Regions from separate parts of the Arthrobacter sp. FW305-BF8 genome, predicted to be linked through region 2. Evidence: riboswitches for the same ligand, from Rfam matches in the RefSeq annotation. Region 2 holds a riboswitch; each other region holds the start of a gene.
The links. Region 2 has a riboswitch for cyclic di-AMP ahead of LFT45_RS21885 (C40 family peptidase). Riboswitches for the same ligand answer to the same signal wherever they lie in the genome.
Positions count from the first base shown of each region.

Region 1 (6,947 bases), on a different replicon from region 2:
CCGGATCACCTTCGTCCACCGTTACTTCCCCATCCCCTCCCACCGCAATTCCGGCACCGCCGCCCTCGCCGCGGAAGCCGCCGCCCAGCAGGGCAAGTACGAGCAAATGGTCGCTAAACTGTTCAACACCCAGCCGCAGTGGGGCGAAAAACAGGACTCCCAGGCCGCCCTGTTCCGTTCTTTCGCGCAGGAACTCGGCCTGGACCTGGCCAAGTACGACGCTGCCGTCGCCGACGAGGCAACGAAGGACCGGATCCGCAAAGACATCGCCGACGGCAAGGCACTCGGTGTTTCCGGGACGCCGACGTTCTTCCTCAACGGCGAAAAACTCACCCTGGACACCGAAGAACAGTTCCGCCAGTTGCTCGCGGACGCCGCCAAATAGGGGATACTGGCCTGTTCCAAGCCAGAGCCGGGTGGAAACCGGGCCAAGGGCATCCAGGCCTCCCCGCTCCCTGTCACCAATGGAAGATCAAAACTGATGAAACAACATCCCAGTCCAGGTTTTCGGGCGCTTCTCCGGCTGGCCGCTGCGCTGGCCACCCTGGTGTCCGCGTCTGTTGTGGCTGCGCCGGCCATGGCGCACGATAGCCTGTCATCGACTGCGCCGGCGCAGGATTCGGTAATCACCGCGGCGCCCGCAACGGTGTCCCTGACGCTGTCGGAACCTCCCATTAATTCCGAGAGCCTGAGCCTTAGTGTCATCACGGTCAAAGACGGCGGCGGAAAAACGGTCAGCAACGGGAAGGTGACCGTGGATGGGCCCAGGTTATCGACCGCTGTTGCCACCGGGAGCCCCGGGAAGCATACCGTCCTGTGGCGGGCCGTGTCCTCCGACGGTCACCCGATCGAAGGAACATTCTCCTTCACGGTGAAGCCCCCCGCTTCCGTGGCCACGGCGCCAGCGGCTTCAGCCGCACCATCTCCGGCCACGGAGACTGCGGCCCCGACAGCAGGCGCCACCACCCCTGAGCGGGTGGCGCCGCCGGATAACAGCAATGCCCCGCTGACACTGGCCATCGCGGGGGCGCTTCTGGCCCTCGCGATTGGCGCAACCGTTTTCTTCCGCAGGCGTCACCGGAACGACAGCGTCTGATCCGGGAAGCGGCCGGTCCCGTTGAAGCGGGACCGGCCGCTTCCGTCAGGGCCGTCCGGTGACGGCGGCCTGGCCCCGGCGGCCGCGGACTGTTCTGAGAACAACGCCCCCGACCGAGGCGCAGGCCATCACGATGAAACAGGCGACGCCGGCGTTGAACAGCACGGGGGTGAACCAGGGCAGCGGAGCTGATGAGTCAGCCGCCGTGATCAGCGACGCCCAGTAGCCGGCAGAACAGGCAATCCAGAGGGTCCCGGCAGCCGCTGCCGCCCAGGACAGTTTGGAGAACCACGGCCCGGTGGCACGGTAGGAGAACGCCACGGCGATCAGCACAACGCCGGCCGCCGCCAGCAGCTGCGCGCCCAGCAGGTACGGCCCCCCGACAAGCCCGACCGGGATGGCGAGGCCGCCGAGGAGGATCAGACGGCGGGCACCCAGCGGCATCCTGGCCGCGGCGGGGGCCGCCACCGGGTGTGACTGCGGGCGGCCTGGGGATTCAACTGGCACTTCTTGTCCTAACGTCCCGGCAAGGGGTGTGGGGCCGTTCTGCGCTGCGGAACGGTCGGGTGGGCAGGCACCAGATCCCGGACCAGAACAGGCTGAGGGCCGGTGAGCCGCAGCCCCCAAGGCAGCGGCTCACCGGCCCACAGTATCGGGCGCTCTACGCGCCCGGGCGGACGAACGTGACCGGGCCGGTCGCGGTCAGCCAGGACAATGGATGAACAATGGTCTCGTTGACACCGTTCATGCCCCCGCTGAGGACCTTCCCGCCGCCCACGTAGATACCCACGTGTCCGGGCTGGACCACCATGTCCCCGGGCTGAGGGGTGCCGACGACGCTGCCGTAGTTCATGAACTGCATCGGGGCAAGGTCACCGACGGGGATGCCGGCTGCTCCCAGAGCTTTTTCGACCATGGCTGTGCAGTCCTGGGTGATGCCCAGCTGCGCATAGGCAGCAGATACCATCGCCGCGTTGACGCCCGCCGCCGCGGGGGCAGGGGCCGGCGCGGCCTTGGCCTGCACGGACACTACAGGCTGTGCCGGCGCCTGGGCTGCAGCTGCGGGCTGAACCTGGACGGGCGCAGCGGCAGGCTCAACCGCAGCCGCCTGAGGCTCAACGGCCGGGGCAGCCTCAGGGGCCTGGTCAACAACGGGGGCAGGCGTGGAGCTGACGGCCGGGCGCTCGAAGGAGATCCGGACATTCGAGCCTGCGCTGACTGCTCCGGAAGCCGGGGCGGCCGCTTCCGGAGCCGCGGCCGGCACCGCTTCCGGCTGAGCCGGGGCGGCCGCGGCGTTGGCAGCAATACCGCTGGTCAGCACGAGGCCGGACGCCGCGGCGATCACGGCCGCCTGGCGTCCCATGGTGCCCGTGTTGGTCGAGACTGCGGATGAGATGGCGGCGAGCCGGCTGGTCCGTGTGGGGGTTGCGCGATGGCGCGCGACAGCTTGACGTGAAGACATGACAAAGGCCTCTCCCAGAGCCTGCGGGGTTAGCTGTCGGATTCGGATGGGAGACACCCGGCCGCACGAACACCCCGCATGAGTGCGGAGGTGGCGCGCGGCTTCACCCCAAGGCCTGCTTAGCGAGCAGGCCGCATAGTGGTTTCCCCGTCTCTGCCGGACGATGTATGCGAACGAATCCCGGGCAGCGGCAGAGTTAGGCAATCTGCACGGGAGTGCCCGCTATCGGAGAGCACAGGCACGCGCTACACGATAGCGTGTATCCACGGCCATGTCACATTAGGGTAACGCCCGTTTCTGCGCCGGCCGACAAGCCCGGGCGCTTCCCCTTTTGCAGAAGCGCCTCCCGGGCGCGGCTGTTGACTAACGCCATTCCGATGCGGGAGCACGGATAGCGGAGCCCGCGTAAATGCAGATCAGTTAAATCCCCGCGCGCCTTCCTGGATGGGCCCGGCGATGCGGGTCCACGCCAGAGGCTGCCAGAACAACCAGCGCCGTGATGCCGAGATCGAACAGCGCGGCGGAGAATTCAGGGAGGGACGGGGAGAGGATGCTCAACCAGAACATCGTTGTAGAGGCTGCCCACGCACCCCCGCAGAGGGACGCGAGCCACCGCTTCCCAACCATTCGGCGAGAAGCGAGCATCCCGCCAAGGCCGATGAGCGCGATGAATCCCAGGTAGAACAGGACCGTGGCAAATGAGGCCGATGATGAGCGCCCATCGGCGTGAGCGAGGACGCTCACCCAGTAGGCAACCGTTGCCGCGATCCACGCTGCACCCGCGGCGGCCGTCAGTGAGACCCTGCTGGCGGACCCTGTGCGCGCCGTCCGTACGAGGGCCAGCAAAATGAGGTAGGTAAGGTAACAATCTGCATGATCGTGAAGAAATGCCCGCTTGCAAGGCCAACGGCACCGCACAGCACGCCGGTGAGGACCAGGCCCGGTGTGGAGAGCGGCTGCCTGCGTGTCGAACCGCGGGCAGCCGCTGCCGCACGGTGCTGATCTCCCGTTCCAGCGCCGGCCGTCATGATGCTCTGGCCTTCCCGGTCTGCTTCATGCTGGTTTCGCGGGAGCGGCAGTGTCGGGCTGGTTGCGCCCTCCTGGTGCTCCCTCACACACCCCACGCTCCCAACGGAACCTTGGGGAAACCTGCAGATCTGCGGGGGCGGTCCTGCGGGGGCCACCATGCAAGGATTTTCCAAGGCGTGGCCGCCAGTCTTGGACCAGCACCGGCGCCGATCCCCCTCACGCAACGGCACGCCTGTCCGGCAGCAGCGGTGCCGGAGGAGGACGTCATGTCGATCGTGATGCGGTTCGGCTCGGCCGCGGTACTGCTTATCGCCGGAGTGCTGGCACTGGTATGGGCATACAGGTACGGTGGCGGCGCCGACGCGGGCGCGGTGGATCTGACTGGCCCGGTGGTGCGGTGGGGCCTGCCGGCGACCAAGCTCGTCCTGAATGTCGCCGCCGCGTGCACAGTGGGTCCCCTCGTGTTGGCCGCGTTCGCCTTGCCTGCCCGGGAGCCGGCCCGCAAAGCGGCACTGCGGCTCGCCGGCTGGTCCGCGGTCCTCTGGTCCGCCAGCGCTTTCGTCTACACCGGTGCAAACTTTCTGTTCATCGCAAACCGGCCGGTCTCGGCAGGTTTCGATGCGGCTTTCATCGTGTACCTGACCACCATTGATGCCGGCCGGGCAGGGATTCTCACCGCCGCGGCGGCAGCCGCAGTTGCGTGGTGCTGTTTCCGGCTGGTCAGTCCGGGAGCTCTCGCCGGCACGGTGCTGCTGGCGTTTTCGGGGCTCGTGCCGCTCGTGCTGAAGTCGCATGCGGCTGGCGGGGGCGGCCACGCTGACACTACCGCAGGGGTTGTTGTGCACTCCTGGGCGGCGGCTGTGTGGGTAGGCGGGCTTGTGGCCCTGGTGCTCCTGCGCCCCCTGCTGCCCGGAACCCGGCTCGCAACGGCCGTACGGCGGTACTCGACGCTGGCTCTGGTGTGTTTCATCAGCCTGGCAGGGTCCGGTGTGCTGGCCGCCCTGGCGCAGATCAACACCCCGGCCGATGTGCTCAGCCCCTACGGGGTCATCGTCGCCGTGAAGACGGGGGCCTTCCTGATCCTGGGGCTTTTCGGTGCACTTCACCGCCGCCGTGTCCTGGCCAGGCTCGACCGGGATCCGCACGCGCGGCGGAGCTTCACGGTCCTGGCCATAACGGAGCTCGCCGTCATGGGGGCTGCCTCCGGCCTGGCTGCAGCCCTGGCCCGGACCGAAACTCCGGCCGGGGCGGGCGCGACGGGGACGCCGCTTCCGGGGCCCGGCTTCTGGGAATACCTGTCACGGTTGTCGGTGGATCCTCTCTGGGCGCTGGCATGCGGCTTCGCTGCCTTTTTCTATCTGGCCGGTATCCGACGGCTTCGGACAGATCGCAGGCGTTGGCCGCTGCACCGCACGGTTTCCTGGATAGCCGGAGTGGCTCTCCTCTTCGCAGTGACCAACGGCGGTCTGCGGATCTCTCAGGAATCTTTTTTCAACTCCCAGGTTCTGGCCCAGATGACGCTGTCCGCCCTCGTCCCGCTGCTGCTCGTCGTGGCGTGTCCGCTGACCCTGGCACGGCTGACCATCAGGAGCAGAACAGACGGCAGCATAGGCGTGAGGGAATTTTTGAACGGCACCGTCCAGCGCCTGGTCATCGCGCCAGCCTCGGACCCGATCGGCGCCGCCTGCGCGCTGGCTGTTGCACTGTTCGTCCTCTACTCCACGCCCCTGCTGGAATGGTCAGCCAGCGGACAAATCGCCTATGCGGCTGCCGCCGGGATCGCCCTGCTGTCAGGATGCCTGTTCACGTCGGCCCTCTTGGGGGCAGGCGCCGGCAGCGGAAAGCACTCGTCCGCCAACCTTGCACTGGCCGGCGCCGCCGTCCTGTATGCGGTCCATGGATGGCGGTCCGGAATCCGGGACCTCGGGGCGAACATCTCCGGGAACGACCCGGGCGCCGCGCCTTTTTACGGCGCTCCTTGGGAGAGTCCGGCGGCCATGACGATCTGGTCTGTTGCAGCATTAACCCTTTGCATTATCGCTAGGGTCGTCGCTGCCCGCCGGCGCTCAGGTTCCGCACCCGGGCCGTCCGGTCAACCAGAAGGGGATGGAGATGCGGGCCCCACCGTTCCGGGGAGAGATAACCCGAAATATGCGAGGCGCGCCGGATCTGGCCCACTCATCCGGAGGTAGCGGCAAAGTCCTGGATGAACCTTGACAATCTGACCACAAGTGCAGAACGCACGTCGGGCGGAACTTCGGCATGGAGTGGAAGGATCTCCCGGTCCTTTTCACCCGTCCCGGTTCATGCTTGCTGGACGCATTGGGCAGTTCGATTCAGGAGCCTCCCTGCTGAGGGCACGGCCCGAACCCGTCATGCACATCGATGACGGCGATGACCGGTTGGCAGGGGGCGAGGCGAAGGCGACGGTGAGGTTGATGCGTCCGCACCCGGGGGGCAGTGGTTTCTGGCTGTTCGATCAGGTTGTTTGGCCTAATGGATCAAGCCGTAGCGGGATAATGAGGCAATGGCCAAGACACGCGCCCAGCGCATCAAAAAGCACGGCAGCAAAGCGGCGCTACCAGACCAGCAGCTGCCACCGGCGATCATGAAACCCACGACCACCCGGTCACCGCAGAAGGCGGAGGGCAACAGCAACCTGATCGTCATTGCCGGCGTCGTGGCCAGCCTTTTCCTGTTCTGGTACCTCCACCTGCTCACACTGAATCAAATGACCCAACTGTCCGGCGGGCTGGCGATGCCCGATTCCCTCATGGGTGGTTTCTCCACCGAGTACGTTGGACAGCTGCGCGCCGTCATGGACGACGACGCCCGCGGCCAGCTCAGCTACATCCACAAGACCGCCGGGACCCTGTTTCCACTGATTTTCGGCTTCAGCTGGCTCCTGCTGATCGGCACACGGGTGCCCGTCAAGACCCTGCGGTGGGCGTTGTGGGCGCCTCCGATGCTGTTCGTCCTCATCCGGCTAGGGGCAAACTTCGCCGTTGACGCGGCACTGACCCCGTCAACCCCCGACACCGGCACAGTGACTCTCGCGTCCATCCTCACTGTTGCGGGCTGGGTGCTTCTCCTACTGAGCCTGATAACGGGAGGGGCAGCCGTGCTGGTGGGGCGCCGGGACCTGCCTCGGAGCCCCGGGCTGCCATAACCCGTTGGGGGCCACCCATCGTTAGTCATAGCAGCCGTTCCGGCCGCGCGCCGCAGCCATCGGTGGAGACGGCGGACACTCTCCTGGCAGGCAACGGCACTCCGGGAACGGACAGGATGCCCGCTCGGGCCGACGGCAGGATCCTTGGCGTGCGGCCCGTGGGCCGGCCGTGCGGCAGGTACGTACACTTT
Region 1 covers NZ_CP084562.1:115,736-122,682, reverse strand. Annotated here, with positions in the region: gene LFT45_RS22860 (DsbA family protein) at 1-385, shown strand, start outside; gene LFT45_RS22855 (copper resistance CopC family protein) at 482-1,096, shown strand; gene LFT45_RS22850 (hypothetical protein) at 1,142-1,603, opposite strand; gene LFT45_RS22845 (NlpC/P60 family protein) at 1,758-2,558, opposite strand; cyclic di-AMP (ydaO/yuaA leader) riboswitch at 2,563-2,740, opposite strand; gene LFT45_RS22840 (cytochrome c oxidase assembly protein) at 3,854-5,779, shown strand; gene LFT45_RS22835 (hypothetical protein) at 6,115-6,756, shown strand.
Region 1: it holds a riboswitch for cyclic di-AMP, as region 2 does, so the genes downstream of both, LFT45_RS22845 (NlpC/P60 family protein) here and LFT45_RS21885 (C40 family peptidase) in region 2, are expected to answer to the same signal.

Region 2 (6,947 bases):
GTCTGCACGCCGTCATCCGGCTACAGCCGAACGTTCCGGCCGAGCGTCTGGCCGAGGAAGCACTGCGGCTAGGGGTGCGGGTCGTGACCCTGGCCAGCTACTTTGCAGAGCGGACGCCGGAGAACGGCCTGGTCATCGGGTATGGCGCCCCCACAGATCTGCAACTTGCGCGCGCACTGGACATCATCGCCGGGGTACTCGACCGAATGGCCAGTGACTGCGGGTAACGGGGTTGCCGGCTGCATCCTCGTCGATCTCCGGCTGCGGGCGTCAGTGTCCGGTTGCGAGGACCGCGGCCAGCGTAAGCATCAACAGTGCGACACCGCCGTCGAGGATGCGCCATGACGCCGGCCGCGCGAAAAAGCCGCTGAGGCCGCGAGCGCCATAGCCGATCAGGGGAAACCAGAGTGCACTGCCGGCGGCAGCCCCTGCCCCGAAGAGCCACTTGCCGGAATCGCCGTGCGTATTGGCCAGCGAGCCCAGCAGCACCAGCGTGTCGAGATACACGTGCGGGTTGAGCCAGGTGAGCGCGGCGGCAGTGAGCACAGCAGACCAAGCCGTCCTTTTACCCATGGCACCGGCCGCCTTAAGCGCGCCGGGCCGCAGGGCCCGCCGCACAGCGAAAACCGCATAGGCAAGGAGAAAAGCGACGCCGACCCATCGCACCACCGCAAGCAGCACCGGAGCGTTTTGGATGAGCACCCCAATCCCCCCGACCCCCGCCAGGATCAGGACTGCATCGCTCACAAGGCACACCAGTACGACCGGAAGAACGGCCTCGCGCTTGAGGCCCTGGCGCAGGACGAACGCGTTCTGGGCACCGATGGCGATGATGAGGCCGAGCCCGGCGCCGAGCCCGGTCAGGAAGGGAAGCATTCTTCGAAGGTACGATCACATAATCTGAAATGCAATTCAGTTTTTCTGCAGATCCATTAGAATATCTTCATGGAACTCGATCAGCTCCGCGCGCTTGCCGCCGTCATCGACCACGAGACCTTCGACGCCGCAGCGAGCGAACTGCGGCTCACACCCTCAGCCGTGAGCCAGCGCATCAAGGCGCTTGAACGCTCCGTGGGCAGCGTGCTGGTGCGGCGCCTCAAGCCGGTCCGGCCGACGCCGGCGGGAGAACAGCTCCTCCGTTCCGCGCGCCAGCTCCTGCTCCTCGCGGACGAGGCGGTCCTTGCCCTGCGCGGGCCCGAATCTACGCAAAGGAACGACCGCGGGCGGCCGAGTGCCGAGCGGCTTCGGGTTCCCATCGTGGCCAACGCGGACTCGATCGCGACGTGGCTCCCCGCGGCCTACCGGGAAATTGCGCTTGGCGGCCGGGTGGCCCTCGAGCTGCTGCGCGACGACGAGCATTCCACCGCTGACCTCCTGCGGTCCGGCGACGCCGTAGGCGCGATCACCGCGGATCCCCGGCCGGTGCAGGGGTGCACGATCCGGCCGCTCGGCACCATGGTGTACCGGGCCAAGGCGTCGCGCGAGTTCGCGGCCCGTTGGTTCCCCGGCGGTCCCACTCCGGAGGCCCTCGCCGTCGCCCCCGTCATGCAGTACGACCGGAAGGACACCCACCAGCTCGCAATCCTCGCGCGCGTGGCCCCGGATGCGACGGCCCCACAGCACTTCATCCCCGATTCCGTGCAGTTCGTCGAATCAGTTCACGCCGGCCTGGGCTGGGGCATGGTGCCGGACCAGCAGGATCCCGAGGACTCGCTCGTTGAGCTCGATCCGGCCTGGAGTGAGGACCTGCGGCTCTACTGGCAGGTGTGGACGCTGGACTCGCCGGGCCTCACGGAGGTGACAAACGCCGTCGTCCGCGCCGCCCAAAGTCTGCCGCCGCACCGAAACTAGCGTCGGTGCGGCGGGTCCGCTATGACAGTACGGACTCAAGATCTTTCTTCTCGTCAACAATAGGGATGTTCTTCGCGGCTGCGGCCCTGACGAACCTTGGTCCGGCCGGGCCGTACGCGTCTGCAGGTTCCGGGCAGAGCCAAAGCACCGCGGGGTAAAGCACCGCAGCCAGGCCAATGGAAACGGGAATACTCAGGTCCACTCCCGCGGCGAGATTGCCGAGGGCACCGACGAACTGGTTCGGAACGTTCACGAACATGATTCCCATGACTGCAGAGAAGATCCAGACGCCCATGGCGCGCCAGTTCCATCCGTGGTTGAACCAGTACCGGCCACCAACCTGGCGTCGGTTGAAAACCTGGAGGGAGTCGGCGTCGTACCAACCCCGCCGCGTCACGTACCCGATCATCATCATGATCATCCAGGGGGCTGTACAGGTGATGATGAGCACCGCAAATGTGGAGATGCTCTGCACAATGTTGAAAGCGAAGCGGCCCACGAAGATGAAGACGATGGCGATGGACCCGATGAACAACGTGGCCTGCACACGGGAAAACTTGGGAAAGACGCTGGAGAAGTCGAGGCCCGTTCCGTAAAGCGCGGTGGTGCCGGTGGACATTCCGCCTACCAGGGCTATGAGGCACACCGGCAGGAAGTACCAGGCAGGGGAAACGGCCAGGAGTCCGCCCACATAGTCGGAGTTTTCAAAGAACGCCGGCGCCTCCGTGGCGATAATGGTAGCCGTGACCAGCCCGAAGCCAAACGGCACAAGGGTAGCCACCTGGGCTAGAAAGGCAGCAGCCATGACCTTTCGCTTTGGCGTCTCAGCCGGGATGTACCGGGACCAGTCGCCGAGGAACGCGCCAAAGGAGATGGGGTTGGACATCACGATCAGCGCCGATCCTATGAAGGACGGCCAGAACAGTGCGTTGGTAGCTGCATCGGATCCCGGCCCGAACGTCCCCGCGTAAGACGCGTCGAAGGTACCCGCGAATGCAACGATTCCGAGCAGGAAAAGCAGTGACGCCGCGACCACAGCGATCTTGTTGACCCAGAGCATGAAACGGAACCCGTAGATGCACACGGTCAGGATCAGAACAGCAAAGACGCCGTAGGCAAGGCTAAGCGTTACGGCGTTTTGAGGCAGCCCCACCAGGCGGTTCGCGCCCCCTACCAGTGCGTCCCCTGAGCTCCACACGGAGATGGAGAAGAAAGCGAAGGCCGTCAGCAGCGACAGGAAGGATCCCACCACGCGGCCGTGCACGCCCAGATGTCCGGACGACGAAACGGCATTGTTCATTCCGTTCGTGGGGCCGAAAACGGCCATTGGGCAAAGTATCAGGCCGCCAACCACGACACCCAGGACAGTGGCCATCAGCGCGTCCTTGAAAGACAGCCCAAAGAGTATGGGAAACGATCCCAGGACTACCGTGGCGAAGGTGTTTGCGCCGCCGAACACCAGGCGGAACAGGTCCAGCGGTTTGGCCGTCCTGTCGGCAGCGGGAATCGGTTCGATGCCGTGTTTTTCGACCTCTGTTACGGCTGGCGCTTTGAAATCCTGGCGTCATGAGATCGCCTTCGGACTAGCAGGCGCCGGAGAAAGGTGCTCATGAACGGCGAGCACGCTGCCAGACTCCGTCCTGGTGAAAATGATGGTCTCCCTCTCGCGAAGGGTCTCTTTGGTTCCGGAAACCTCGATGACGGTTTCGACATCGTGGCTGAACACGGCGCATGTTCCGGCGTTTTGGATGTGCGCATTGTAACTGGCGCACTCTGCGACCCGCCAACCATCCGAGAGCCAGTTCTGCCACAGGGCGCGGTATTCCCCGCGCGAACTAAGTCGGTCCGGTTCGGAATGGAAGATGAAGGTCGCATCAGGGGCGAAACAGTCGAAGTAGTCGTCTGTGTCGGTGGCCGCGAAGGCGGTCATCAGCCTCTTCGCCGCCTCTTCGACCTCGGCGGTGGTGATTAGGTCCACGGGTACTCACTCTCGGCGTTGCTTGTAAGGTTTCCGCCGTGACGTGTTCCAGCTCACATCCGGTCAGGGTGCCAGTAAACCGGATCAAGTATTCGGTAGTCAACAATTGTTGCTTGCCAGTCACTTTTATTGCGCAGTCGGCTGCCGCCTGCACCGAATCCGGCGGGCCTTCCCTGCCCGCCGGGTGTGCGGACCACAGCGGGCCGGAGGTATTCCGGGAGACAACAGCGGCGGGTGCTGATGCACCCGCCGCTGTTGTGTGAAACCCGCCCGTCAGGCGCTCACGCGCTGTTAGGCGTTCACCCGCACGTAGGTGGAGCCGGTGAGCCAGGAGGCCGGGTGCACGATGGTTTCGTTGACGCCATTCATGCCGCTGCTGATGGCCTGGCCGCCGCCGATGTAGACGCCGACGTGTCCGGCGCTAATCATCAGGTCACCGGGCTGCGGGGCGGAAACCGGAGTCCCGTACTGGTAGAACTGTGCGGGGGCCAGGTCGCCGACGGACTTACCGACAGAGCGCAGTGCCTGCTCCACCAGGATGGTGCAGTCCTGGGTGGCGCCGAGCTGCGCCCGGGCAGAGGCCACAATGGCTCCACCCACGCCACTGGCTGACTGGGTTGCAGCCGCCGGTGTAATCGAGGCGGAGGCGTTGTAGATTCCCATGCTGGCAGGCGCCGGGGCAGCCGGTGCTGGAGCCGCGGGAACTGCCGGAGCGGCAGGAACCTCAGGCACTGCCGGGGCCGCAGGTACAGCGGGAGCTGCAACGGCACCCGGTCCGGGGATGAGGATCTGGTCGCCGGGGTAAATGACGGACGCCAGGGACAGGCCGTTCTCCGCGAGGAGTGCATCAAGGCTGACACCGTGGCGTGCTGCGATGGCACCAAGGGTGTCGCCGGGCACCACGGTGTGCGATGCGCCGGCAACAGCGGATCCACCGCTTGCCGGCGCGGGAACTGCCGGGGCGGCCTGTGCCGGTGCGGGGACTGCCTGGCTGGGTACTGCCAGCGCCTGGCCAGCGGCGGACTGGACAGCAGCAGCGGCGTCCGGCGTCTCAGGCGCGTAGGCACCCGCGTGCGCGGGGGCTCCGGCGCCGAAGAGGAGTCCGGAAGCGACGGCGGCAGCGGCCGCCGGCTTGGCAACCGAGGCGGCGTTGGACCTGAGGGAATACTGCAGGCCCTGCAAAGCGATGGACGTCGTCGGGGTGGCGCGATGGCGCGCGGCGGTGAACTTACGTGACATGGTTGATGTGCCTCTCCCATGCCTGCGGGGTGAGCTGTCGGGTTCGGATGGGAGTCACCCGGTCCTGCCCGCCGCTAGGCGGAGCGTCTGGACTTAACCCCTAGGCCTTGGCTTGCAAGGCCGATACAAAGGTGGTTCCCCCGTCCCTGCCTGTTGGTCATAGCGAACGGATCCCGGTCAGCGGCAGGGCTCGGCATTCTGCCCGGGAATGCCCTGAGCGGAACCAGGGCACCGGCCGAGGCTATCGCACTCAGGCCCCAAAAGTCACATTTGAGTAACGAGGGTGTGTCGGAAAGGCCGGGGACAACCCCCGGATGCTGCCCCCTACAGGGCCTTCACCGCGCCCAGCACCTTCGTCAGGGACTCCTTGGCGTCGCCGAACAGCAGGGTGGTTTGCGGTTCGAACATGAGGTCGTTCTCGATTCCCGCGAACCCGGGCCGCATGGAGCGCTTGAGGAACACCACCTGCCGTGCGTCCGCCACCTCAAGGATGGGCATCCCATAGATCGGCGAGCCTGCGGTGGTCTTGGCGGCGGGGTTCACGACGTCATTCGCGCCCACCACCAGCGCCACGTCGGCGGTGCGGAACTCGGAGTTGATCTCACCCATTTCCTTGAGCGATTCGTAGGGCACATTGGCCTCGGCGAGCAGCACGTTCATGTGCCCCGGCATGCGCCCCGCCACGGGGTGGATGGCGAAGTCCACGCGGGTACCCCGGGATTCCAGGGCCTGCGCCAGCTCCGCCGCGGTGTGTTGTCCCTGCGCGACGGCCAGCCCGTAGCCGGGAACGATGATCACGCGCTGCGCGTAGCCCAGCAGCACCGCCACGTCCTCGGGGCTCGACGAACGGACCGGACGGTCGCTCACAGCGGTGGATCCCGCCGTCGAACCTCCCCGGAACGCGCCGAACAGGATGCCGGCCACGCTTCGGCCCATGGCCGCAGCCATCGCCCGGGTGAGGATGGTGCCGGACGCCCCCACCAGCGTGCCGGCCACCACCAGGAGCACGTTGCCCAGCACCAGGCCGGACGCCGCGACCGCCAGGCCAGTGAAGGCGTTGAGCAGCGAGATGACGATCGGCACGTCGGCGCCGCCCACCGGCAGCACCAGCAGCACGCCTGCCACCAGGCCCAGCAGCAGGAGCAGGAGGGCCAGGACCAGTGAACCCCCAAGCACGACGGCGGCCGCCGCACCGACGGCGGCGAGCAGCACTGCGGCCATGAGTACCGGCAGGCCGGGGAACACGACGGGGCGGGTGGTCATGAGCTCCTGTAACTTCGCGAACGTCACGGCGGAACCGGCGAAGGACACCGCCCCCACCAGCAGGGTGAAGACGACGGCGACGCGCACCCAGGCGTCCTCCGCATGGGGCAGTTCCAACAGCGCCACGAGGGCAGCGGCGCCGCCGCCCACGCCGTTGAAGAGGGCGACGAGCTGGGGCATCTGGGTCATCTTGACGCGCCTGGCCACGGGGGCTGCCACGCCGGAGCCCACGGCTATGGCGCCGAGGATCAGGGGGACGTTGTCCAGCCGGGTTGAGAAAAAGACCGTAACGACGGCGACCACCGCACCAAAGGCGCCGATGAGGTTGCCGCGGCGGGCGGTTCGCGGGGAATTCAGGCCCTTCAGCGCAAGGATGAAGAAGACGGCTGCCGCGAGGTAGAGCAGGGCGGTGACGTTGGGGTCGAGGAGGGTCACCGAGTGGCCTCCGTGTTCTCCTTGGTGTCAGCGAGTGTGGCGCCCGTAACTGGCGTGGACCCGGGCGCACCGGGCTTGGCCGGCTTATCCGGCTTGCGGCCGCGGAACATCTCCAGCATGCGGTCCGTCACCACAAAGCCGCCCACCAGGTTCGCCGTGGCAAGCACCACCGCCAGCAGCG
Region 2 covers NZ_CP084561.1:4,823,272-4,830,218, forward strand. Annotated here, with positions in the region: gene pdxR (MocR-like pyridoxine biosynthesis transcription factor PdxR) at 1-227, shown strand, start outside; gene LFT45_RS21865 (LysE/ArgO family amino acid transporter) at 271-876, opposite strand; gene LFT45_RS21870 (ArgP/LysG family DNA-binding transcriptional regulator) at 946-1,851, shown strand; gene LFT45_RS21875 (purine-cytosine permease family protein) at 1,871-3,367, opposite strand; gene LFT45_RS21880 (YybH family protein) at 3,416-3,829, opposite strand; gene LFT45_RS21885 (C40 family peptidase) at 4,121-5,068, opposite strand; cyclic di-AMP (ydaO/yuaA leader) riboswitch at 5,075-5,243, opposite strand; gene LFT45_RS21890 (NAD(P)(+) transhydrogenase (Re/Si-specific) subunit beta) at 5,393-6,766, opposite strand; gene LFT45_RS21895 (NAD(P) transhydrogenase subunit alpha) at 6,763-6,947, opposite strand, start outside.

Region 3 (6,947 bases), 1.2 Mb from region 2:
CCCATCGCCCAGTTGCTGAACCGGGCCAGCAGCGCCGTGGTCCTCTCCGGGGCGCCGGCGAGGAGCGCCTGCAGTCCCTCGGGGGATGAAGTCCAGTGCTGCAGCGCCAGTGCTGCGTCCATCGGCGTGGTGGCCGCCTGCACGGCGGCGCCGCTGCGGCGCAGCTCCGCCACAAGCTGGACGACGCGCTGGGCGAATGCCGGCTGCAGCCTGACCAGTTCTGTGTAGCTGCGCCCCAGCCCTGCCGGGTAGATCCCGATGACGTCTTTCAGGCTGCTCACCGGAAGATAGAACCGCTGCCTCTGGGCGCCGGGGCCCGCCCCATGCGGCGGCTCGGCCCGCTGCACCAGGGCGAGATCATGCAGTGACTGCAGGAGCTGGTCGACGGCCGCCACAGTTGAACCTGCGATGGCCTTCTTCAGCACCGCGGCCGATGCGCTGTGACCGGTGTCCGTGTTGGTGCACAGGTGCAGGGTCTCCAGCACCTGCATTTGCGGGCGGTTCAGGCGCTCCAAGGCCCGCTGCACGCTCACCCGCGCGCTGGCACGGGCGGCCAGGGCCGGGAAGTCGGGAACGCCGGGGGAGATCAGGTCCGGCCGCGCAGCGAACAAAGCCCGCAGCGACTCGTCGCTGCGTGCCTCCAGTTCCTTGCTGAGCGCTCGAATGAGGGACATCAGTCCAACGTTACCGCCCGGCGGAGCTTCCTGCCCGGCGGCGGGCGGCAACGCCGTCTGCCACCAGCACGAGCATCAGCAGGAAGGCCGCCGGAAGGCCATAGAGTGCCGTTGACGTGATCCACTGCGGGGCCGCCTGGCCCGCAGCGGCGAGGGCTATGACCGCCCCGACCGCAGCGAGGGACAAAACTGCAAGGAGCACTGCGGCGGCCATCAGTGGCCGCCGGATACGCGCGGATGTCATGAACGTAACGCTAACAGCAGTGCCGCGGCCGCGCCTCAAAGCGGGATTAGCCTGACAGTCAGGATAACCTTGAAGGAACAGACCAACATGGACCAGGCAGTCATACCCTGAACCCGCACATCAGTGCGGATGCGGTGACGGCCGGCCATGTCCCAGAACGTCAGAACGAAGAAGGTTGATTAGGTGCCTACCGGCAAGGTCAAGTGGTACGACAAGGATAAAGGTTTCGGATTCCTCGCAGGCGAGGACGGACAGGAAGTGTTCCTTCCCAAGTCGGCGCTGCCCGCCGGAGTTACGGAACTGAAGGCCGGCACCCGGGTTGAGTTCGGCGTCGCAGACGGACGCAAGGGCGCCCAGGCCCTCGGCCTGCGCGTCCTCGACAAGACTCCGTCCATCGCAAAGGCCAAGCGCCCCAACGCGAGGGATCTTGCCCCGCTGGTGCAGGACCTGGTGACAGTTCTGGACAACCTGTCCGGCACGCTGTCGTCCGGCAAGTACCCGGACGGCAACAAGGGCAAGGCCATTGCCGCTGCCCTGCGTAAGGTTGCCGACGAGCTGGACGCCTAGGCCTCCCGATGAACCCGGAACCTGAACAGGCCGAATCCAAGGTGGAACCCAAGGCACCCCAGCGCCGCACCGGTGTCCCGGTGTGGCGGATGGGGAAGCCCGACGCCGTGCTGGCCGCTGCCGTGGACGCGGCCCGGACCGCCATCGAAGGCATCGCGAAGGCATCCGAAATCGGGGACCACCTGGCCGCCCGGACCGAGGGCGACCGCGTGGTGACGCACCTTTTCGAATCACGGCTGCCGGGGTATCTCGGCTGGCAGTGGTATGCCGTCCTGACCCGCAACTCCCGCTCCAAGGTGATCACTGTCAACGAGCTTGGCCTGCTGCCGTCCGAAGACTCGATCCTCGCCCCGGAGTGGGTGCCGTGGGCCGAGCGCGTACGCCCGGAGGACGAGCAGGAGCAGGACGAGCAGGAAGCGCCGGGGGAGGCGTCCACGGGCTCTGCAACAGAGCCCGACGCCGGGCCGGGGACTGACGTCGAAGCAGAGTCTGACGTCGAAACAGCGACTGACGCTGAAGCAGCGCCTAGCGTCGAAGCAGAGCCCGACGCCCACGAACGCGACTAATCACAACGAGTAATGGTTTGCAACCACTGACGGCGCCGTCCGGCCACAAGCCTGGACGACGCCGTCGAACTTTAAGCAAAGAGTTTTTTGTCCAGATAATGGGGCCAAAAGGCCTTCGAACCCCGATTATCTGCACAAAAACTCCCCGCCGGTGGTTACTTCTTCAGTTCGCCCACCACGTAGTCGATGCACTCCAGCAGGGCGGAGACATCCGAAGGCTCGATGGCCACGAAGGTGGCGATGCGCAGCTGGTTGCGTCCCAGCTTCCGGTAGGGCTCGGTGTCCACGATGCCGTTGGCGCGAAGCACCTTGGCAATGGCGGCGGCATCGATCGAGTCGTCGAAGTCGATGGTGGCGATGACGTTGGAGCGCTCGGCCGCATTGGCAACGAATGGCGTCGCGTATTCGGAGGCTTCCGCCCACTTGTAGATGCGGCCAGCCGAGTCGGCCGTGCGGCCGGCGGCGAAGTCCAGGCCGCCGTTGGCGTTCAGCCACTGCACCTGGGCATCCAGCGTGACGAGCGTGGACAGGGACGGGGTGTTGTACGTCTGGTTCAGCTTGGAGTTGTCGATGGCGGTCTTCAGGTCCAGGAAGTCCGGGATCCAGCGCCCGCTGGCCTTGACGCGCTCAGCCCGCTCCAGCGCAGCCGGGGAGAAGAGGCCTAGCCACAGCCCGCCGTCGGAGGCGAAGTTCTTCTGCGGCGCGAAGTAGTAGACATCCGTCTGGGTCACGTCGACATCGAGGCCGCCGGCAGCCGAGGTTGCGTCCACCAGCACCAGTGCGCCCTCGTCGACGCCGTTCACCCGCTGGACGGGCGCAGCGACACCCGTTGAGGTCTCGTTCTGCGGCCAGGCGTACACATCCACGCCCGCCTCGGCCTTGGGGGCGGGACAGGTGCCGGGCTCGGACTTGATGATGGAGGACTCCGCGAGGAACGGCGCCTTGTTCGTTGCCGCGGCAAACTTGGACCCGAACTCGCCGAAGGACAGGTGCTGTGCCTTCTGTTCCACAAGGCCGAAGCTGGCGACGTCCCAGAACGCCGTGGAACCGCCGACGCCGAGGACAACCTCGTAGCCTTCGGGGGCACGGAAGAAGGTGCTCAGGCCTTCGCGGACGGATCCCACGAGGTTCTTCACGGGGGCCTGGCGGTGCGACGTGCCCAGGAGCGTCGTGGCGGCCGCGGAGAGGGCCTCGATCTGCTCGTGCCTGACCTTGGAGGGACCGGCGCCGAACCGTCCGTCCTTGGGCAGGAGGTTTGCGGGAATAGTGATGCTGGTGTCGCTCACAATGGCTCCAATTTTCGGCATGGAAGTGCGGTTCGGCTGGGTCGGGGCGATGGCCGGCAGGCAACCATGACCGCCACGAAGACCCTCCTTATTCTGCCCGAAGCGCGGATACGGCGGGAACACGCACCCGTCATAGTCCAGTCACTGAGACAGGCCCGCCACCCACCGCGCAGATTATCCGGAGTAATTCAAAATAGGCTAAGCTGGCACTGGACGTACGGGCACACAGCCGGTGCTGCGCCGCCGTCGGATACGCGACCGCCGCTGCAGCTTGCCGGATCCCGGTGCGGCGGACCCGCGGTACGGTGGGACGGACAAGAATACTGGGCTCGAGGAGCTGAGCTGAATGACGGATCTGATCGACACCACGGAGATGTACCTTCGCACCATTCTGGAGCTGGAGGAAGAGAACATCGTGGCGCTTCGGGCACGCATCGCCGAACGCCTCCGGCACTCAGGCCCCACCGTTTCGCAGACCATCGGCAGGATGGAACGCGACGGCCTCGTCGTCGTCTCCGGTGACCGCCACCTCGAACTGACCGAAGTGGGCCGGAAGCGCGCCACCGAGGTGATGCGCAAGCACCGGCTCGCCGAGCGCCTCCTCGCCGACGTCATCGGCCTTGACTGGGCCTACGTTCATGACGAGGCCTGCCGGTGGGAGCACGTCATGAGTGAACGGGTGGAGCGCAGGATCTACGAAATGCTCGACCATCCCACCGAGTCGCCGTACGGCAACCCCATCCCCGGCCTGGCGGCGCTCGGGGGCCAGCCCGCCCGCTCGTTCTCCGACGGCGTGGTGAACCTGCTCGATGCCATGGCCGGCTACGGTCCGGAATCCAAGGTCACCGTCAGCCGCCTGGCAGAACCCATCCAGGTGGAGCCGGAGCTGCTGGTCCAGCTGGATGAAGGCGGGATCCGGCCGGGCGCTGCCGTCTCGCTCGAACGTGTGGGGGAGTACATTTCTGTCCGCGTACCCGGGTTCGAGGGCGCCCTCGAGCTGCCGCCGGAAGTCGCGGCGCACGTGTTCGTGCGGGTCGGTTAGCGCCGAAAGCGCAGCTCCGCCTGACGCCGGCGTCCTGTCTGACATCTGCAGGCAGGATGACCTACCACTTTTGCACAGCGAATATAACGGAATTATTACTGCGCCTCTTAATCGCCTATAGTTAAACAGCAACGCCGATGCAAAAGCGTTACCTGATCTGGAGCCGAACCTTGCCAGCAGATCAGTAGCACGAGTCACCCACTGGCAGGGGCGGGGGAACCACAACCGGCTGTTTCTACAGCCTTGGGGTGAAGTCCGCAGCAGCAAGTCTCTTCCGCAGAAGGAATCCTCCCGGGATACCCCTGTGCCGGAATGGCTTGTTATGGCGGGCCGGGTCCGAACTCTCTGACCCGAATCCGACAGCTAACTTCGCAGGCTATCCAGAGAGGAAGCAGTACTTGTCCATGCAGAATGCCCGGGGCCGCCGCCGCGCGTCCGGTCCCGCTCCTGAGCCGCGCCCTGCGGAGGCCATTGCCGCGGACCGTCCCCGGGACGCTCAGCGCGAGGCGCGCCGCCGCCGGGGTCCGTTCCGGCAGGTTACGGATTTCGCTTCGGCCAGTGGTGTTGGGCAAAAGGCTGGAGTGGCCCTTGCTGCTACCGGCCTGCTGCTGACTGTTACCGTCCCCGCCACCAGCCCCGTCCTGGCTGCCGACGAGCATCAGGGAGGAGCGTCCGCGTCCGCCGCCTCACCGGCCCAGCCGAAGGTCTCGGCGGAAGCGGCAGCGAAGATCGACTTCAGCCGTACGTCCGTCTCCACCACCGGTGACCCGGACGGAAAGCTCAAGCAGCTCCTGAGTGCCCAGTCTGCCGGCAGCATCAGCCGTGCGGCCTCGGTGGGCACCTTGGGCGGGCCGCTGACCACGCTCGTGAAGTCTTCGCCGTTCGGCTACCGGGTTAGCCCGATCACCGGCGGCGCCGGTGAGTTCCACCGCGGCCAGGACTTCGCCGCCCAATGCGGCACGCAAGTGCTTGCTGCGGCCAGCGGCAAGGTCACGTTCGCCGGGTGGCACCCATACGGGGGAGGCAACCGCGTGGTCATCGACCACGGCAACGGCTTGGAGACCACGTACAACCACCTGTCGTCCTCCAGCGTCGAGGTTGGCCAGAAGGTCACCCGCGGTGAGGCGATTGCCCTGAGCGGGACCACCGGCGCCTCCACCGGCTGCCACCTCCACTTCGAGGTGATGGTCAACGGTGAAGTCGTTGATCCCACCGGCTGGCTCTAAGCCAAGCCGAGTGAGCACTCTCATTCCTGTGACATGCCGTGACCTGAATGTGACATTAGCTCCAAACTGCTGTACCGTCTAAACCGCGTCAACTTTTCCGAAGTTGACGCTCTTGAGTGGATTGCCTAGCTCTGCCACCGCTCAAGGTCCGTTCGCATTACATCGTCTGGCAGGGGCGGGGGAACCAATTTTGGTCTTCGCAAGAAGGCCTTGGGGTTAAGTCGCAAAAGCTTCCCAGGAAGCCGAGTGGCCGGGTGCACTCCCATCCGAATCCGACAGCTCACCTCGCAGGCATTGGGAGAGGCTACCTTCGTGTCTTCACGCCACAATGCCGCGCGCCACCGCGCGCAAACGGTTCGTATGAACCCATTGGACTCCGTGTCCAAGGCGGTTAGCGCCAATGCCGGCACAGTAGGTCGCCAGGCAGCTGTTATCGCAGCTGCTTCAGGTCTCATCCTGAGCGTTGGCATGCCTGCCAACGCAGCCGACGCCAACATTGGTGTTTCCGCCTCCTCGGAGACCGGATCCCAGGCCGCGCAGCTTGCTGTGACCGCCGCGCCCACCGCCACTGTCTCTTTCGAGCGTCCTGAAGTCACCACGGTGGCTGCCCCGGTCGCCGAAATCATTGCTCCGCAGTCGAGCGATGAGGGCCAGGCGGGCGATGCAGGCCAGGCCAGCGACGAGAGTGCCGGTGCGGCCCAGGCCGTCACCGCCAAGTCCACCGATGGTGCGGCCTCAGCCGCAGCGTCCGGACTGGCTGCAATCGCGTACACCGGCATCGGTAACCCCTACGTCTGGGGCGGCACCACCCCCAGCGGCTGGGACTGCTCCGGCTTCACCCAGTGGGTTTACGCTCAGGCAGGCATCAGCATTCCCCGCGTCAACGCGTGGACTGCCATGAAGCCCACCTCCACGCCTGCTCCCGGCGACCTGGTCATGCAGAACGGCGGCGCCCACGTGGGCATCTACGTCGGCAACGGCATGATGATCAGCGCGCTGAACCCCTCGGACGGAACGCTCCTGCACGCGGTGTCCGCCACGGGCACGTCCTCCTTCTTCACCCTTCGCTAAAAATCCGATTCGAGACGGGCCGGCTTACCCCCAAGATGCCGGCGCGTCGATAACCCACGTCCTGCTACCGCGGTCCGTGGAACACGAAAGAGAGAAATCTTAATGACTACACGTGCGACCATTGCACGCCACCGCGCCGAGGTCACCAAGACCAACTCGCTGGCTGTCATTGCCAAGGCCGTCGGCGACAACGCCGGTGGTGTGGGCCGCCAGGCCGCAGTTATCGCTGCTGCTTCCGGTCTCGTCCTGACCAGCGGCATCGCCGCCAACG
Region 3 covers NZ_CP084561.1:1,135,412-1,142,358, forward strand. Annotated here, with positions in the region: gene LFT45_RS05070 (helicase-associated domain-containing protein) at 1-674, opposite strand, end outside; gene LFT45_RS05075 (hypothetical protein) at 685-918, opposite strand; gene LFT45_RS05080 (cold-shock protein) at 1,102-1,485, shown strand; gene LFT45_RS05085 (DUF3027 domain-containing protein) at 1,494-2,051, shown strand; gene serC (phosphoserine transaminase) at 2,207-3,337, opposite strand; gene LFT45_RS05095 (metal-dependent transcriptional regulator) at 3,684-4,379, shown strand; cyclic di-AMP (ydaO/yuaA leader) riboswitch at 4,531-4,772, shown strand; gene LFT45_RS05100 (M23 family metallopeptidase) at 4,784-5,605, shown strand; cyclic di-AMP (ydaO/yuaA leader) riboswitch at 5,742-5,913, shown strand; gene LFT45_RS05105 (C40 family peptidase) at 5,984-6,676, shown strand; gene LFT45_RS05110 (NlpC/P60 family protein) at 6,779-6,947, shown strand, end outside.
Region 3: it holds a riboswitch for cyclic di-AMP, as region 2 does, so the genes downstream of both, LFT45_RS05100 (M23 family metallopeptidase) here and LFT45_RS21885 (C40 family peptidase) in region 2, are expected to answer to the same signal.

Region 4 (6,947 bases), 340 kb from region 2:
GGGTCCGCGTACTTGTGGCGCTTGGGGTACCTTTCGGCGGAGCCGCCCAGTAAGTTGCTGACGGCGCCGTTGCTGAGGTCGAGCCACTCCGCCTGCGCGAGGTTGAGCAGCCCGGACTGGCTGACCACGCCAGCCAGGTGGACGGCCTCACCGTTGAGGTTCCGGTCGACCTGCCGGTCGGCGTCGGCCGCGCCGAGTCCCGCAAGCCGGTCCCGGCCCGCCGCCCAGACGGCCAGGTGCCCGCCGGCGGAGTGCCCCAGCGCCACCACGCGGTTCAGGTCGAGGTCGTGCTCACCGGCCACCTCACGGAGCTTGTCGATCCCGGCGAGGACATCCTCGAACGTCCGCGGCCACCCGCCGCCGTTGCCGGCCCGGCGGTACTCCAGGTTCCAGGCCACGAGGCCGTGCGCCGCGAGGTCTTTCGCCAGCGGTTCGCCCAGTTCAGCGCCGTACTGTGAGCGCCAGTAGCCGCCGTGGATCACCACAACGATGCCTCGCGTGGATGGCTGCTTGCCGTTGCGCGAGGCGGGTGTTTCCGGCAGGAAGAGCTCGCCCCACTGGCTGGGGTGGTCACCGTAGTGGTACTTCTGCCGCTTCACTGCATCCTCCTAGGATCCTCCGAACGGGGCGCCGGCCCCTCCTTGCCGCCTCCCGCGCGCCCGGGGTCCGGGGTTGCAGGGCACAGCGGCGCACAACAGCCATGCCCCGAGCCTACATGGACGCCGCTCCCGTGGGGCAGAAGGGGCTGCAGTGGCGAGGGTGTCACCCGGCTGCTGTCGCATCGCCTTGATAGTTTGGATCCATGGCAAGCAACTGGGATCGCCTGGACGTCACTCAGCGCGACTCCGTGCAGGAAAACGTGGAGCTCTACGAGCGCGTCCGGCCTGCCCTGAAGCTTGTCACCCGGGAAGTCCTGCAGATACTGCGGACCATGCTCAAGGACACCGAGGTCACACCGCTGTTCGTGACCGGCCGGACCAAGTCGGTGGACTCCTTCCGGGAAAAGATCTCCCGGACCGAGGAACCGCTGGAAGAGGGCGGGCAGCGGCTGCTGAAGTTCCCGGACCCATTCCGCACCCTCAACGACATGGTGGGCGTGCGCGTCATCACCAAGCTGCCGGCGGAGAACGCACTGGTGGCCAACCTGATAAAGCGCCAGCGGCACCTCTTCGACTGCCGCGGCGACAGGGAAAAGGACATCGGCTCGATCGAGTCCGGAACCTACGGCTACTCCAGCCGGCACCTGATCCTGCGCACCATCCAGAACGATGTCGTGAAGAACTACCAGCAGGGCTTCAACGCCGACGTCCCGCCGAACGGCAGCTACTTCTTCGAATGCCAGATCCGCACGGTGTTCGCGCATGCTTGGAGCGAGATCGAGCACGACATCCGGTTCAAGGCCGAGGACCCGCGGGCGTGGACGCCGCACTTCGACCGCCAGTTCACCGCCACCGCCGCCATGCTGGAGACGGTGGAGACGGCCTTCGCCGACCTGCACGAACGCTACGAGGAGGTCCGCAGCTACTGGGACCTGGACGGAGAGGGCGCGGCGCAGCTCACCCCCAACCGCATCCGCGACGTGTGGCGTACCCTGCTCCCGCACGTTGACCGTAAAGTGGATGACGACTGGGGATGGGCAGCCGAACTCTTGGCGGCCCACGGACTCAAGCAGACCGTCCAGCTTGCCGGGCTGCTCAGCGCCAACCGGATCACCGAGGTCCGCAGGGCCCTGGACCACCGCTACTCCCCCGGCCCGGACCGCCTGCTGGATGACCTCCTGCTGTGGCAGTACGGCACCAAACACATCGACCTCACCGCCGAGGCGCCCGACGCCGTCCCCCACCCGCGGCGCGACAGCCTCCTGCGGCGGCTGAAGCAGATCGAGCGCTATCGCCAGACGAAGAAATAGAGTTTTCATGAAGCCCGAACAGCTCCAGTCCGTCCGGGCCACGCTCCGTTCCCCGCGGCGCCTCAAGACCGAGGCCCTCGCCGGACTGGTGGTGGCCCTCGCCCTCATTCCGGAAGCCATCGCATTTTCCGTGATCGCCGGAGTGGACCCCCGGATCGGACTGTTCGCCTCCTTCACCATGGCGGTGACCATCTCCTTCGTTGGCGGCCGGCCCGCCATGATCTCGGCCGCGACAGGCGCCGTCGCGCTGGTAATCGCGCCGCTGATGCGCAGCCATGGGCTGGACCACCTGATCGCCGCGGTGATCCTCGCCGGGATCTTCCAGATCCTGCTCGCCGTCCTGGGCGTCACCCGGCTCATGCGCTTCATCCCTCGCTCGGTGATGGTGGGCTTCGTGAACGCGCTGGCCATCCTCGTGTTCATGGCCCAACTGCCGGAACTGATCGGGGTTCCCTGGGCGGTGTATCCGCTGGTCGCCGCGGGCCTGCTGATCGTGATTGGCTTCCGCCGGATTACGACGGCGGTGCCGTCACCTTTGGTGGCCATCGTCCTCCTGACGGTCCTCGCCGTGCTCGCCGGCATCGACGTCCCCACTGTCCAGGACAAGGGCCGGCTCCCGGAAAGCCTGCCCACGCTGTTCATCCCCCAGGTGCCTCTGACGTGGGAAACCTTCCAGACCATCGCCCCGTTCTCGCTGTCCATGGCGCTCGTAGGGCTGCTGGAATCCCTGCTGACTTCCAAGCTGGTGGACGATATCACCGACACGCACTCCAACAAGACCCGCGAATCCTGGGGCCAGGGCGTGGCCAATATCATCACCGGGTTCCTGGGCGGCATGGGCGGCTGCGCCGTGATCGGGCAGACCATGATCAATGTCAAGGGCTCCGGCGCACGGAGCCGGGTGTCCACGTTCCTCGCCGGTGTCTTCCTGCTGGTGCTGGTAGTCACCTTGGGCGACATCGTGGGCCTCATCCCCATGGCCGCCCTCGTAGCCGTGATGATCTTCATCTCCGCCATCACTTTCGAATGGCACTCGGTTGCGCCCGCCACCCTGAAGCGGATGCCCAAGTCGGAAACCGCCGTCATGCTCATCACGGTGGGCACGGTGGTGGTCACTCACAACCTGGCGATCGGCGTCGGCGTCGGGGTGCTAGCGGCGATGGCGATGTTCGCCCGCCGGGTGGCCCATTTCGCCACCGTGGAGCGGACAGAAGTGGAGCTCAACGGCCGGACTGCAGCCACCTACACGGTGGACGGCGAACTGTTCTTCGCCTCCTCCAACGACCTTTACACGCAGTTCAACTACGCCCGCGACGCCGAACCTGACATCGACAAAGTGGTCATCGATCTGCACGCCTCACACCTTTGGGATGCCTCCACTATCGCCGTGCTGGACGCGGTCACGGAGAAGTACCGCAGGCATGGCCGGGAGGTGGAACTCATCGGCCTCAATTCAGCCAGCATCCAGATGCGGGAACGTCTGGCGGGGAAGCTTAACGCCGCAGAGTGAGCATTATCACTTCATGGCGCCCATTCCCTTTACTTGACGCGGATCAGCATGGCGGGAAGCGACACGGCCCCGTTACCTTAATGTGACATTCGGAAAAGCCTCCCGTACGGTGGAAAACGTGCCTCCTTCACCGACGAGGCACTCCCGCGCTGATTGCCTAACTCTGCCGCAGCCCGAGGAACCATTCGAATACCCATGTCCGGCAGAGACGGGGAAACCACTTTTCGGCCCGCTTGAAGTGGGCCTTGGGGTGAAGCCGCACAGTTCCTGACCACGCTCAGGACCGCGGCCGGGTGCCTCCCATCCGAATCCGACAGCTCACCTCGCAGGCATCGGGAGAGGCTTCTTCATGTCGTTCCGCTTTATTTCTGGCCGCCGTGCTGCGGTCATCCTTGCAGCATCCGGCCTGGCCTTCACCGGCAGCGTCGCAGCCAACGCGGCCAACGCTCCGGCCCAGCAGGCCAAGGCTCCCGCCGCCGCCCCCGCGACGGCTGGACAGTTCCAGGCTCCCCTCACCGCCGCCTCCAGCGTCAAGATTGCTTTTGAGCGCCCCGCGGTTAAGTCGGCTCCCGCTCCGGTAGTGGCAGCGCCCGTCGTCGAAAAGCCGGTTGTGAAGAAGGCTGCGGCGCCTGTCGCCCCCGTCACGGCAGCCCCGGCCGCTGCGCCAGCCAAGGTTGCAACCGCGCCGGCCGCACCTGCGCCCGCACCGAAGGTCACCGTCCAGGCTGCGGCTCCCGCGGCCAAGGCCCCCGTCAAGGCCGCCGCAGGCGTCAACGCCACCATGCTGGCCTCCGCTTACGCGCAGATCGGCATCACGCAGGACTGCACCGCCATGGTAGAGAAGGCCCTCGGCGCCGCCGGCATCCGTGTGGGTGACCTCGCGCCGATGCAGTTCCTGAGCCACGGCCGGGTCGTCTCCACCCCGCAGCCCGGCGACATGATTGTGCAGTCCGGCCACGTGGCCATCTACGCGGGCGGCGGCAAGGTCATCAGCGGCGGCATGAACGGTATCAACGCCACCATGGCCCACCCGCTGTCCTGGCTCACGGCCACCGGTCCCGTCACGTTCGTGCGCGCGGGCTAGCAGAGCTGAGAAACCGCCGTGTTCCGCTGCCTTGGGGGCGGCGGAACACGGCCACCCCCCAAGGTGCTCCCACCTTTCTACAAGGAGTAGGGAACACACTGTCTATGCCTGATGAAAGACCGCAGGCTCCGGCTGCGAGTCAGGATCGCCGGGTCCGGATTGTCCCCCATGCATTCCGGATCCGGTGCCGGCTCAGCCCCTGACCGTGCGGTTCCGCCCCTGTGACTTGGCTTCATAGAGAGCGACGTCGGCAGCCGCGATGACCTCGTCGAGGTCGGCGGTTGCCGCGTTGTAGGTGGAAATGCCGTAACTGACGGTCGGCATCCGCAGCAGTTCGGGGATGTGCTGCTCTGCCAGCCTCCTGCTGATTTCCCTCGCAATGATTTCAGCGCTCTTGGGGCCTGCGCCAGGAAGCAGGAGGATGAACTCCTCGCCGCCGTACCGCCCGGCAAGGTCCGTAGACCGGACCGATGCGCTGCACGCCTGGGCAAAGGCCCGCAGTGCAAGGTCGCCCGCCGCGTGGCCGAAGGTGTCGTTGACTGACTTGAAGTGATCGAGGTCTGCCAGGATCAGCGACCCGCCGCTGTTTGCAGCCTTGCTGCGTTCCAGCTCCTCGGCCGCCGCCTCCACGAAGGCACCGCGGTTCAGGAGGCCCGTCAGCCCGTCCTGGGTGGCGACCGTGCGCAGCGCCCGGGTCTGCTGCTCGGTGCTCAGCCCCGCCATGCTGAAGGAAACCACCACCAGCAGCACCATCGTGACCATCGTGGTCACCGCGGACCCGAAGTAGGTTGCAAAGACGGGACCGCTTGGCCCTTCGATGAGGAACACCACCAGGCGGCAAAAATAGAAGAATGCCACTCCGCCTGCCGCGATGGCCATGGGGATCCTGACCCGGGAGTACCCCGGTTCCAGCCGCCACAGTTCATGCGAGGCCAAGCCAATCAGCACAGCCATGGACGCGAGGAAGACAGCACCACCGGCCCACGTATTGGATCCCGGATTGTCGACCGCGGCGGCGGCGGCGGTGATGACCGGCAGCGCGACGGACAGCCAGATGTTGTGCTTCAGGTTCCGGAGGGAACGCGCGCCGGCCCAGACCCCTGCCGCGCCGGACACCAGCAGGAAGTCGCCCAGCGGATTGGCCCAGACCTGCTGCGCCGTGCCGTTCAGGAGGAAGGCCGCCGAGCCGGAAAGGAACAGGAGCAGGGCCGCGCACCACCAGGCACTGTAGGGCGAGCGGGTGCTGCGGAAGGTGGAAAAGTAGAACAGCAGCGCCAGAACCAGGGCCATCGCCGCGAAGGCAATCCGCAGTGTTGCCGTGTCTAGGATCATTCCGTCCCCTTGAATCCGATCCAGTGCAATCCAGTATCGCACCGGGAGCGCCCGGGGTCGCGCTGTGCGGCAGAGAATTTTGCCAGTACGACACATTTGTCTGACATCAGTCATGAATTGGCCGTCACGGCGGTCCGGTGCCAGCATTATTGAATGCTTGAGGCAACAAAAGACCCCAAAACCGCTCCCTCGGCCACGGAGGCCGGCGCTGCCCCCCTGAACCCGGCCCTCGCTGCGGAAGCGAAAATTGCGCGCGTCGCGGTGACCGTCTTTCCCCTTCTGGTGCTCGCAGCCGGCATCGCCGGGTTCCTGCTTCCCGGCGCCTTCAAGCCCCTTGGCCCGGCGGTCCCGTACCTGCTGGGAATCATCATGTTCTGCATGGGCCTGACGCTGACGCCACCAGACTTCACCGCGGTTGCCCGCAGGCCGTGGGCCGTGGTGCTGGGCATCGTGGCCCACTACGTGATCATGCCCGGGGCCGGCTGGGCGATCGCCACCCTCCTCCACCTGGAGCCCTCACTGGCAGTTGGCCTGATCCTAGTGGGCTGCGCGCCCTCCGGCACGGCCTCCAACGTGATGGCCTTCCTGGCCAAGGGCGATGTGGCCCTGTCCGTCGCCGTCGCCAGCGTATCCACGCTCATCGCCCCGGTGGTCACCCCCGTCCTGGTGCTGTTCCTGGCCGGTTCCTTCCTCACCATCGACGCCGGCGGCATGGTGCTGGACATCGTCAAGACCGTGCTGCTGCCGGTGATCGCGGGCCTGCTGGCCCGGCTGTTCCTCAAGAAGCTCGTCGCGAAGGCGCTGCCGGCGCTCCCCTGGGCATCCGCCGTCGTTATTTCCCTCATCGTGGCGGTAGTGGTGGCGGGAAGCGCCAGCAAGATCCTGGCGGCCGGCGGCATCGTGTTCCTGGCTGTGGTGCTGCACAACGGATTCGGCCTTGGCCTCGGCTACCTGGCCGGCAAGCTCGGCCGCCTCGACGACAAGGCACGCAGGGCCCTCGCGTTCGAGGTCGGCATGCAGAACTCGGGCCTGGCGGCAACGCTCGCCACCGCCCACTTCACCCCGCTGGCGGCCCTGCCCTCAGCAGTTTTCTCGCTCTGGCACAACATCTC
Region 4 covers NZ_CP084561.1:252,987-259,933, reverse strand. Annotated here, with positions in the region: gene LFT45_RS01160 (alpha/beta hydrolase) at 1-599, opposite strand, end outside; gene LFT45_RS01155 (GTP pyrophosphokinase) at 803-1,909, shown strand; gene LFT45_RS01150 (SulP family inorganic anion transporter) at 1,917-3,419, shown strand; cyclic di-AMP (ydaO/yuaA leader) riboswitch at 3,600-3,765, shown strand; gene LFT45_RS01145 (NlpC/P60 family protein) at 3,769-4,503, shown strand; gene LFT45_RS01140 (GGDEF domain-containing protein) at 4,696-5,835, opposite strand; gene LFT45_RS01135 (bile acid:sodium symporter family protein) at 5,989-6,947, shown strand, end outside.
Region 4: it holds a riboswitch for cyclic di-AMP, as region 2 does, so the genes downstream of both, LFT45_RS01145 (NlpC/P60 family protein) here and LFT45_RS21885 (C40 family peptidase) in region 2, are expected to answer to the same signal.